Regions from separate parts of the Streptomyces endophyticus genome, predicted to be linked through region 2. Evidence: riboswitches for the same ligand, from Rfam matches in the RefSeq annotation. Region 2 holds a riboswitch; each other region holds the start of a gene.
What was found. Region 2 has a riboswitch for cobalamin ahead of nicT (Nickel transporter NicT). Riboswitches for the same ligand answer to the same signal wherever they lie in the genome.
Positions count from the first base shown of each region.

Region 1: linked by a shared signal. The riboswitch ahead of OKJ99_RS12345 ((2Fe-2S) ferredoxin domain-containing protein) and the one ahead of nicT (Nickel transporter NicT) in region 2 are both predicted to bind cobalamin.
Region 3: linked by a shared signal. The riboswitch ahead of OKJ99_RS15885 (cobalamin biosynthesis protein) and the one ahead of nicT (Nickel transporter NicT) in region 2 are both predicted to bind cobalamin.

Region 1 covers NZ_JAOZYC010000093.1:159,040-162,304, reverse strand. The annotation lists gene metE (5-methyltetrahydropteroyltriglutamate--homocysteine S-methyltransferase) at 1-721, opposite strand, end outside; cobalamin riboswitch at 915-1,137, opposite strand; cobalamin riboswitch at 1,225-1,347, shown strand; gene OKJ99_RS12345 ((2Fe-2S) ferredoxin domain-containing protein) at 1,409-1,801, shown strand; gene OKJ99_RS12340 ((2Fe-2S)-binding protein) at 1,798-2,472, shown strand; gene OKJ99_RS12335 (amidohydrolase family protein) at 2,594-3,265, shown strand, end outside.
Region 2 covers NZ_JAOZYC010000164.1:86,501-89,765, forward strand. The annotation lists gene OKJ99_RS33200 (translation factor GTPase family protein) at 1-388, opposite strand, end outside; gene nicT (Nickel transporter NicT) at 537-1,658, opposite strand; cobalamin riboswitch at 1,690-1,905, opposite strand; gene OKJ99_RS33210 (inorganic diphosphatase) at 1,909-2,412, opposite strand; gene OKJ99_RS33215 (GNAT family N-acetyltransferase) at 2,478-2,969, opposite strand; gene rho (transcription termination factor Rho) at 3,000-3,265, opposite strand, start outside.
Region 3 covers NZ_JAOZYC010000107.1:62,908-66,172, reverse strand. The annotation lists gene OKJ99_RS15890 (cobyric acid synthase) at 1-876, opposite strand, end outside; gene OKJ99_RS15885 (cobalamin biosynthesis protein) at 873-1,835, opposite strand; cobalamin riboswitch at 1,873-2,014, opposite strand; gene OKJ99_RS15880 (hypothetical protein) at 2,113-2,334, opposite strand; gene OKJ99_RS15875 (inorganic phosphate transporter) at 2,357-3,265, opposite strand, start outside.

The DNA of each region.
Region 1 (3,265 bases), on a different contig from region 2:
GGTCACGGTAGGCGCGGGCGGCGCTGTTCAGCTCGGCCGGGGTGCGGTCCTGGACCAGCGCGGGCTCGTCGAGCTGCACCCAGGCGGCACCCGAGGCACGCAGGTCGGAGAGGACTTCGGCGTAGACGGGCAGCAGCCGGTCCAGCAGGGTCAGCGGATCGAAGTCGTCGGCCACGCCGGGAGCGGGCTTCGACAGCAGGAGGTAGGTCACCGGGCCGACCAGCACGGGACGGGTGTCCAGACCGAGGGCGAGGGCTTCCCGGAGCTCCGCGACCTGCTTGGTGGAATCGGTGGTGAACACGGTGTCAGGGCCCAACTCCGGGACCAGATAGTGGTAGTTGGTGTCGAACCACTTGGTCATCTCCAGCGGAGCGACGTCCTCGGTGCCGCGGGCCATGGCGAAGTACCCGTCCAGGGCGTCCGCCGCCACGGCGGCCCGGTGGCGCTCGGGCACCGCCCCGACCATGACGGTCGTGTCCAGGACGTGGTCGTAGTACGAGAAGTCGCCGGTCGGCACCTCGTCGATGCCGGATGCGGCGAGTTCCTGCCAGGCGGAGCGGCGCAGTTCGGCGGCGGTGGCCCGGAGCGCGTCGCCGTCGACGCGGCCCTTCCAGTAGCCCTCGATCGCCTTCTTCAGTTCCCGGTTCGGGCCCTGGCGGGGGTAGCCGTACACGGTGGCCCGTGCGGCCGCGGTGTCGGCGGTGGTGGTCCTGGTGGTCACGGAATTCTCCTTCGAGAGACGTATCCCTGAGATCCCGAAGACCCCTGTGGCACGAAGGAGTGACACCACCGGAGCGGCGACCGCGCGCTGCGAGGCACGATCTTCCACCGGTATGTGTGCTCCCCCAGTCTTCGACTGGAGGTGCTCCCCTTGACCCGCCCACGAGGTCACCGAGATGTCCGCGCACGGGCCGTCCGTGCACGGGCAGTTGGCAGGTCTTCGGACTCGCGGGCACACCCACCCGAAAGGGCGGACACCTAGTGACCGTCGCTTCCCAGACCCCTCTTCCGGGGCCCAGTGCGTCTGACGGCGGTCGTTCCCACTCACCGCTGCGGGGCAGTCCCGGATTCCCACCGGGTTCCCTCTTACGACGCCCCGCCTGGCGGACGGGGCGAACCAGCTACGCCGTTCACCCTACGGGGCGTCGTGCGCGACGCGCCACAACGTCCGCCCAGCCGTGGGCCGGATGGCATGATGGCCCTGAACACGGGCGACGGCGGCCCGAGGAAACCGGTGCGAATCCGGTGCGGTACCGCCACTGTGATCGGCGAGCGGATCCCGGAAGGCCACTGCCCCGCGAGGGTGGGAAGGCCGGGACGAGCGCGGACCCGAGAGCCAGGAGACTCACGCTGTCGCCCCCTCGAAGCGATCCGGGGCGGAACTCCCCGGCGAGAGGGAGGATGCGGCATGCCTGAACGGCTCGCCGAAGCGACGGCCCCCGTAACGGACCGGGCGGTTCCGTGCCGCGTGGTCGTGTGCCGCGACTGCTGCTGCGGAACGGTCAAGGTCAACGGCGATCACGCCGCGCAGACGGCGCGGCTGCGCCGGATCGCACCGACGCGGATCTCCGAGTGCCTGGACGTCTGCGAGCAGGCCAACGTCATCGTCGTACAACCCTCGTCCGCGGGGCGGGCGGCCGGAGCGCGGCCGGTCTGGCTCGGCCTGGTGAACGACGCCGACGCCACCGAGGACATAGCGGACTGGGTGCGGACCGGCGGACCGGGCGTAGCGCCCTGCCCCGAGATCCTGGACCTCTATCTCATCGACGCGCCGCGCCGGGCCAAGACCAAGACCTCATGAGCGAGGTGGCGCCGGAACAGGTCGCCGAGGCGCTGCGGGACGTGGCGTCGCGCCTGGGCGGATTCTTCGCCCTCGACACGACGCCGACGCGGCGGCCGCCCGACGCACGACTCACCCACGCCGGTCTCGCCGCACGCGCCCAGACGGTCAACGACCACTACGCCACCGCCGAACCCCGCATCGGCGCCTCCATCGCCCACCTCGGCCTTGCGGCCCGCCTCTGGTCACCGGTCCTCGCCTGCGCGCTCGTACACGGGATCGTGCCGACGATGAGCACGGTGGAATGGTCCGGGGAGGGCTCCGCGCTCCACCTGCCCCGCCCCGAGGGACGACACGCATCGCGGCTCCCCTCGCTCGCCGACGCGGTCTTCGCGGAGGTGGACGGCGTCCTGGCGGCGGTCGAGAGCGGCCTCACCGTCAAGGTGGCTCCGCGCCTGCTGGCCGGCAACTCCGCGTCCGCGCTCGTCGGTTCGGCGGCGCAACTGCTCAGATCCCGGCCCGACCTGCGTACGGACGTCAGGCATGTGACGCAGGAACTACTGGAGACGGGCCGGCTACGGGGAACGGGTCGGATCACCGGCCCCGACCTGGCATTCCGGCGGCGCAGTTGCTGCCTCTTCTACCGCGCGCCCGGCGGCGGCAAGTGCGGAGACTGCTGCCTGGTGCGGTGATCGCCGCACGACACAGCGGAGCCGGGAGAGACCGACATCCACGAACTCCTCGCTCCGTCTGATGTCCTGGCTCCATGCTCCATCAGCTGTCGTCCTCGCATGCGAAAGAGAGCCGCGATTCATGTTGATCACCGCCGCGCGCGCCCTGGCCGGACCTGATCGTCACGTTGTCGCCGACGCGGGTGTCCTCGTACGCGGGGGCGTCATCGCCGGCGTCGGACCACGCGAAGAGGTCGAGCGCCAGGCACGGCCCGATGAGCCCCGGCTCGACTTCCCCGCCGGGACCGTGCTCCCGGGCCTGATCGATGCCCACGTGCACCTCTGCTTCGACGCGGGCCCGGACCCCGTCGCCACGCTCCAGGAACAGGGCGACGAGGCGCTGTTCGCCGAGATGGCAGGCCGGGCGCGGCGGTTGCTGAGCGCGGGGGTCACGGCGGCCCGCGACCTCGGCGACCGCAACGGCCTCACAGTGCGTCTCGCCCAGGACATCCGGGAGGGCTCGGCCGTCGGTCCGCGCGTCGTCCCGGCGACGACGCCCGTCACTCCGCCCGGTGGCCACTGCTGGTTCCTCGGCGGCGAAGTCTCCGGACCCGACGGGATCCGGCGGCTGGTCCGGCGCAACGTCGAGGCCGGTGCCCAGGTCATCAAGGTCATGGTGACCGGCGGCGGACTCACCAAGGGCGGGGCCAAGAGCTGGGAGTCCCAGTTCTCCGACGAGGAGTTGGCCGCGCTCGTCGACGAGGCGCACCGCACCGGACTGCCGGTCGCCGCGCACGCGCACGGCGCGGACGGC
Region 2 (3,265 bases):
CCTTGTTCACGAACACCACGGTGGGGATGCGCAGTCGGCGCAGCGTCCGCATCAGGACGCGGGTCTGCGCCTGCACGCCCTCCACGGCAGAGACGACGAGCACCGCCCCGTCGAGCACCCCGAGCACCCGCTCGACCTCGGCGATGAAGTCGGGGTGGCCAGGCGTGTCCACGAGGTTGACGCTCGTGTCGCCGAGCGGGAACGACGCCACGGCCGACTTGATGGTGATGCCGCGTCGGCGCTCCAGGTCGAGGGAGTCGGTGCGGGTGCTTCCGTCGTCGACCCGGCCGAGCTCGTCGATCACCCCTGCGGTGTGCAGGAGCCGCTCGGTCAGGCTGGTCTTACCGGCGTCGACGTGCGCGAGAATGCCCAGATTCAATGTGTGCACTGGCAGTCATGTCCTTGGGGGAGAGGGCAGGGGCCTTCTGAAGGAACATGTCTGCAGTGCGCATGGATCGGTCCTCACGGTCGGGGCGCGCGGCCTACTGCCGCATGGAGCTCAGTGCAGCAGTCGGCCGCGCGCCCCGGCAACCGATTTACGCGCCGTCGGCGACCCGCGCCGACCACCGTTGCTCGACCCTCGCAAGCCGCCAGTAGGCGATCGCCGCCGCCCAGACGGCCACGAACAGGCCCACGATCACGTACCCGACGTTGTCGAGGTCGAGACCGGCGATCCAGCCGGTGGCGGCGTCGCTCAGGTCGAGCTTGTCGTGCAGGACGCCGACGAGTTCGATCGTGCCGATGAAGAACGCGACCGCGATCGACAGACCGGTGATGGTGAGGTTGTAGAACACCTTGCGCACCGGGTTGGAGAACGCCCACTGGTAGGCGAAGTTCATGAACGTGCCGTCGAGCGTGTCGAACAGGCTCATGCCCGCGGCGAACAGCAGCGGCAGGCACAGGATCGCGTACCACGGCAGGCCCGCGGCGGCGCCGCTGCCCGCCATGACCATCAGCGTGACCTCGGTCGCGGTGTCGAAGCCGAGACCGAAGAGGAAGCCCAGCGGGAACATCTGCCCCGGGCGGGTGATGGACTTGGTGAAGCGGCCGAGGATCCGGTTCATGAACCCGCGGGAGTCCAGGTGCTCCTCGAGCTTGCGCTCGTCGTAGGAGCCCGCGCGCATCGCCTTGAAGACCTTCAGGATGCCCATCAGGGCCACGAGGTTGAGCGCCGCGATGAGGTACAGGAACGTACCGGAGACGGTCGTGCCGACGACGCCGAGCACCTGGTGGGTGCGGGAGCCGTCGTTCATCAGGGTGCCGGCGAGCGCCGCGCCGCCCGCGACGAGCGCCGCCATCGCGACCACCACGCTGGAGTGGCCGAGTGCGAACCAGAAGCCCACCGAGAGGGGCCGCTTGCCGTCCGCCATCAGCTTGCGGGTGGTGTTGTCGATGGCGGCGATGTGGTCGGCGTCGAAGGCGTGCCGCATGCCGAGCGTGTACGCCGTGATGCCGAGGCCGATACCGAAGGCCTTGTTGTCGACTTCATAGTGCTCGGGGACGACGAGCAGGAAGAGCACGCCGAACGCGACGACGTGCAGCGCGGCGATCACCGCGATCAGGCCGGCCGTGCGCAGCGTGTCCTCGCGGCGCCAACGGAAAGCAGGGGGAGGGGAGTTCAGGGCAGGGGAATTCTGGGAGTTCCCGGGCAGGGTCATGCGTCGATCACGCTCCAGCACCTCGTGGATCACTTCGTGAGATGCCGCGGCCGGTCTCCTGGCTTACGGGCGCGCCCGCCGCTCCGGCCTTCCCAGCGGCCGGCGGCCGCCAGTGGCGTACAGGGTGGAACGGCGCGCTCCGGACGGCGCTGTCCGAAACCCGATCACAGTGGCGAGGGCCGCTCCGGAATGGGCCCCTGAGGGGCCGTCACCGGTCTTCCCGAGCACCACGGCCCGACCACCCTACTACCTACCCCAAAGCCCGCTCACGGGCCCGTTGGATCTCCTCGTACGCCTTCTCCCGGCCCTCCCAGTGGGAGCCGTCCACCGACTTTCCGGGTTCCAGTTCCTTGTAGACCTCGAAGAAGTGGGTGATCTCCAGGCGGTCGAACTCGGCGATGTCCTCGATGTCGCGGACCGCGTCGTGCCGTGGATCGTGCGCGGGGACGCACAGGACCTTCTCGTCCGGGCCCTTCTCGTCGCTCATCACGAACATGCCGATCGCCCGGCACTCGATGACGCAGCCGGGGAACGTCGCGTCGCCGGTCAGGACGAGCGCGTCCAGCGGATCGCCGTCACCGCCGAGCGTGCCCTCGACGTAGCCGTAGTCCGCGGGGTACTGCGTCGACGTGAACAGCATCCGGTCGAGCCGGATCCGGCCGAGATCGTGGTCCATCTCGTACTTGTTCCGTGAGCCCTGCGGGATCTCCACGATCACGTCGAACGCCTCGGCGCGTGCCTGACTGCTGCCCAATGTGGCCTCCTTGCCGCATTCCGACGCCCACGAGTGTGCGCCGTACCGGGCAAGGGCGGAACCCCTCAGACGGCCGGGGGAATGGGGAATTCGAGTTCGGGTCGGTCCCAGGCGACGGCCGGCGGGCGCGCGGGCACCGTTCCGGTGCGGTGCGCGCCCATGCCGCGGTAGAAGCCCTCGGCGGGCGGGTGCGCGACGACGCGGACATGGTCGAGGCCCGCTGCCAGGGCCTGCGCCCGCATGTGGTCGACGAGCAGCCGCCCGATGCCCCGGCCCTGCGCCTCGTCCGCGACGAACATCAGGTCCAGCTCCGGCGGCTCGGTGAGCAGCGCGTAGAAGCCGAGCACCCGCTCGTCGGCCTGATCCACGGCTACGTAGACGTGGTGCGCCTCTACGTAGTCGGGGCCCACCCGGTAGCCCGCGACCATGGAGGCGTAGGGGTCCCGGTAGGCGCTGGAGCCGCGCACGAGACGGGTGAGGCGCCGGGCGTCCTGGGCGGTGGCCCGCCGGATGGCGATCGAGGGACCCCTTCCACGGCGCGTAATGCTCGCGTTCATATGTCGAGTATTACGCATTCGGGGGCGGGGTCAGGCTGCGGGCACCGTGGACCGGGCCTGGCGCAGGAACGTGGCGTTGTCCGGGGTCTCGCGCAGCTTGTCGAGCAGGGCCTCGTAGGAGGCGGCCGGGTCCCGGCTCTGCAGGGCGCGCCGCAGGCCGCGGGCGACGGACAACTCGGCTGCGGGGAGCAGGAGTTCCTCGCGGCGGGTGCCGGAGGGGATGAGTTCGACGGCCGGGTGCACGCGGCGCTGCGCCAGCGTGCGGTCCAGGCGCAGCTCCATGTTGCCGGTGCTCT
Region 3 (3,265 bases), on a different contig from region 2:
GACGAACCGCACCACGACACCGGGCTCGGCGGCCAGCGCGTCCACGTCGGTGAAGTTGGACATCAACGGCACCGCGCACACGGCGACCCGCAGCACGTCCTCGCCCACGGGCGGCGCCACGACCGACTCCCGTACGGAGCCCCGCAGGGACACCCGGAGCCCGTCCTCCTCGTCGATGCCGAGGCCGTGCTGGAACGGGAGGACACCGTAAGTGTCGCGCCCGGTAAGGGACTTGAGCATGTCGAGGCCGGGCTCCAACAGGCTCACGTCGCCCCGGAACTTGTTGACGAGATATCCGGCGAGCAGTTCCTGGTCCTCCGGCGCGAGCAGCGCGGTGGTCCCGAAGAACGACGCGAAGACCCCGCCCCGGTCGATGTCGCCGACGACGAGCACCGGAAGCCGCGCGGCCCGCGCGAGCCCCATGTTCACGATGTCCGTGCGCCGCAGATTGATCTCGGCGGGTGACCCGGCGCCCTCACAGATCACGGCGTCATGGGTGGCCCGCAGCTCTTCCAGGCACCCCACCACGGTGTCGAGCAGCGCCGCCTGCCGTCCGCCGTGGTAGCCACGCGCGCTCAGCTCGCCCACGGGCTTGCCCATGAGGACGACCTGGCTGCTGCGGTCACTGCCCGGCTTCAGCAGTACGGGGTTCATGAGCGCGCTGGGCTCTGCCCGCGCGGCCTGCGCCTGCATCGCCTGGGCCCGCCCGATCTCGGCGCCCTCCCTGGTCACGAACGAGTTCAGGGACATGTTCTGCCCCTTGAACGGCGCGACCTTCACACCTTGCCGCACCAGCCACCGGCAGATCCCGGCGGTGACGACACTCTTCCCGGCGTCGGAGGTGGTCCCCGCGACGAGGAGCCCTCCGCCCGTCATCGCCGCCCCCGTGCTCGTACCAGTCGCGCACCCACACAGACTCCCAACGCCAACAGAGACACCCGCCGTGACAGCCGCACGGCCCGATCCACATCACGTACCTCGACCGCTCGCCCCGGCGCGTTCAGCACCGGCCGGTGCTCGACCCGGCCGCCGTACGCCAAGGTCCCGCCGAGCCGCACCCCGAGGGCCCCCGCGAAGGAGGACTCGACGACGCCCGCGTTCGGACTCGGATGCCGCCCGGCGTCCGCCCGCCACGCGCCCAGTGCCTCCCGGGGCCTGCCACCGGCGAGGACGGCGAGCGCACCCGTCAGCCGGGCCCCAGGCCAGCCGGCGACGTCGTCGAGGCGGGCCGAGGCCCAGCCGAATCGCCGGTACTTCACGGACTTGTGCCCGACCATCGCGTCGAGCGTGTTCACGGCGCGGAAGGCGACCAGGCCCGGCACCCCGCCGAGCGCGCCCCACACGAGCGCGCCCACGACGGCGTCGGAGGTGTTCTCGGCGACGGACTCCACGACGCCCCGCGCGATCCCGGCGGCGTCGAGTCCCTGCGGGTCACGGCCGCACAGCCGGGGCAGCAGCTCCCGCGCGAGCTCCACGTCCCCGGCGTCGAGCGCGGACCCGACCGCCCGCGCCTCCCTGCCCAGCGAGGTGCCGCCGACGACGGCCCAGGTGGCGGCGGCCGTCAGCGCGACGGAGGCGGCGGGGGAGCGGCGTACGAGACGGGAGGCGGCAGCGGCGAGAGCGGCGGCGCCACCGGCACACACCGCGGTGTGCAGGGCGCCCGCGCCACGGTGGTCCCGCCACAGCCCGCGCTCGACGGCCGCGGCGGCGCGGCCGAATCCGGCGACGGGGTGCCCACGGCGCGGATCGCCAAGAAGAAGGTCGGCGAGGATTCCGGCGGCGGCACCGCACGCGTACACGCGCTCGTGCCGCCAGGTGCCGCGCGGGGCGAACATGGCGGTAGGTGTCCTCACTCAGGGTGTCCACGCCCTGGTTCGAAGAGACCGGCAGCGAGAGTTCCTGGCTCGCCCCTTTGGAGAAGGGGGTTCACAGTGGCGGGACCGCGCCGGATTCGCACCGGCTTCCTCAACTGCTGCCGTATATGGCGGGGGAAGTCCACCACGCTCCGAGTTGGCACGTCAACTTGCTGTTCAGGCGCACGAAGGCGGGGTGCCGGACGCCGAACGTCCCGCACCCCGCCTTCGTACACCCAGCGCTGTGTCCTGAGCCGGGTCAGGCCACGATCAGATAGATCCCGTAGGCCACGGCCGCCGCGCAGAGCGCGAAGCAGACGTACGCCCCGGACGTCGTGACCGCCGCCGAGCCACCGTCGCGCGCCGCCGTCTCCCGCTTGGAGAGGCCCACGATGCCGAGGGTGAACAGGCCGACGAGGGCCACGGTGACGACGAGAGAGACGCCGAAGACGGAGCCGAGGGCCGCCCAGTCGATCTTCATTCCTGCCCTGCTTCCTTCTGCACTACAGCGTGGCGCCGGCGGGGCGCGCGGGGTCGTTCACCGCACCGGCCTTCGGCCGGTCGTGGATCTTCGCCTCGGACTCGGCCGGCTCGACCGTGCCCGCCGGCGGCGGGGTGACCGAGGCGATCGCGGCCGTCACGACACCCGGAGCCTCCTGCGCGGGGGCGGTGTGCGGCTCGTCCGCCGTGACGTTGGTGTGGTCGATGGAGTTGCGACGCGAGAGCTTCCAGATGATGCCGGAGCCGATCACGAGCAGCGCGGCGGTGAGGCCGATGCCCCACGGTCCCTGCTTGGTGAGGAACTCGGCGCCCGCGCCCACCAGACCGGCGGCCGGCAGCGTCAGGCCCCACGCGATGAACATCCGGGAGGCGGTCGACCAGCGGACCACGCCGCCCTTGCGGCCGAGGCCCGCGCCCATCACACCGCCGGAGCAGACCTGCGTGGTGGAGAGCGAGAAGCCCAGGTGCGAGGAGGCGAGGATCGCCGTCGCCGCACTGGTCTGCGCCGCGAAGCCCTGCTGCGGCGCGAGTTCGGTGAGGCCCTTGCCCATGGTCCGGATGATGCGCCAGCCGCCCAGGTACGTACCGAGCGCGATGGCGATACCGGCCGAGACGATGACCCACAGCGGCGGGTCGGCGTTGGGCGCGATGGCGCCACCGGTGATCAGGGCGAGCGTGATGATGCCCATCGTCTTCTGCGCGTCGTTCGTGCCGTGCGCGAGGGAGACGAGACCCGCGGAGGCGATCTGCCCCGCGCGGTAGCCCTTGGCGGTCGCCCGCTGGTCCGTCTTCTTGCTGATGCGGTAGGTCAGGCGGGTCGCCAGCATCGAGGCGATGCCGGCGACGAGCGGAGCGGCGACCGCGGGCAGCAGGATCTTGGTGACGACGGTCCCGCCGTTGACCGAGGACCA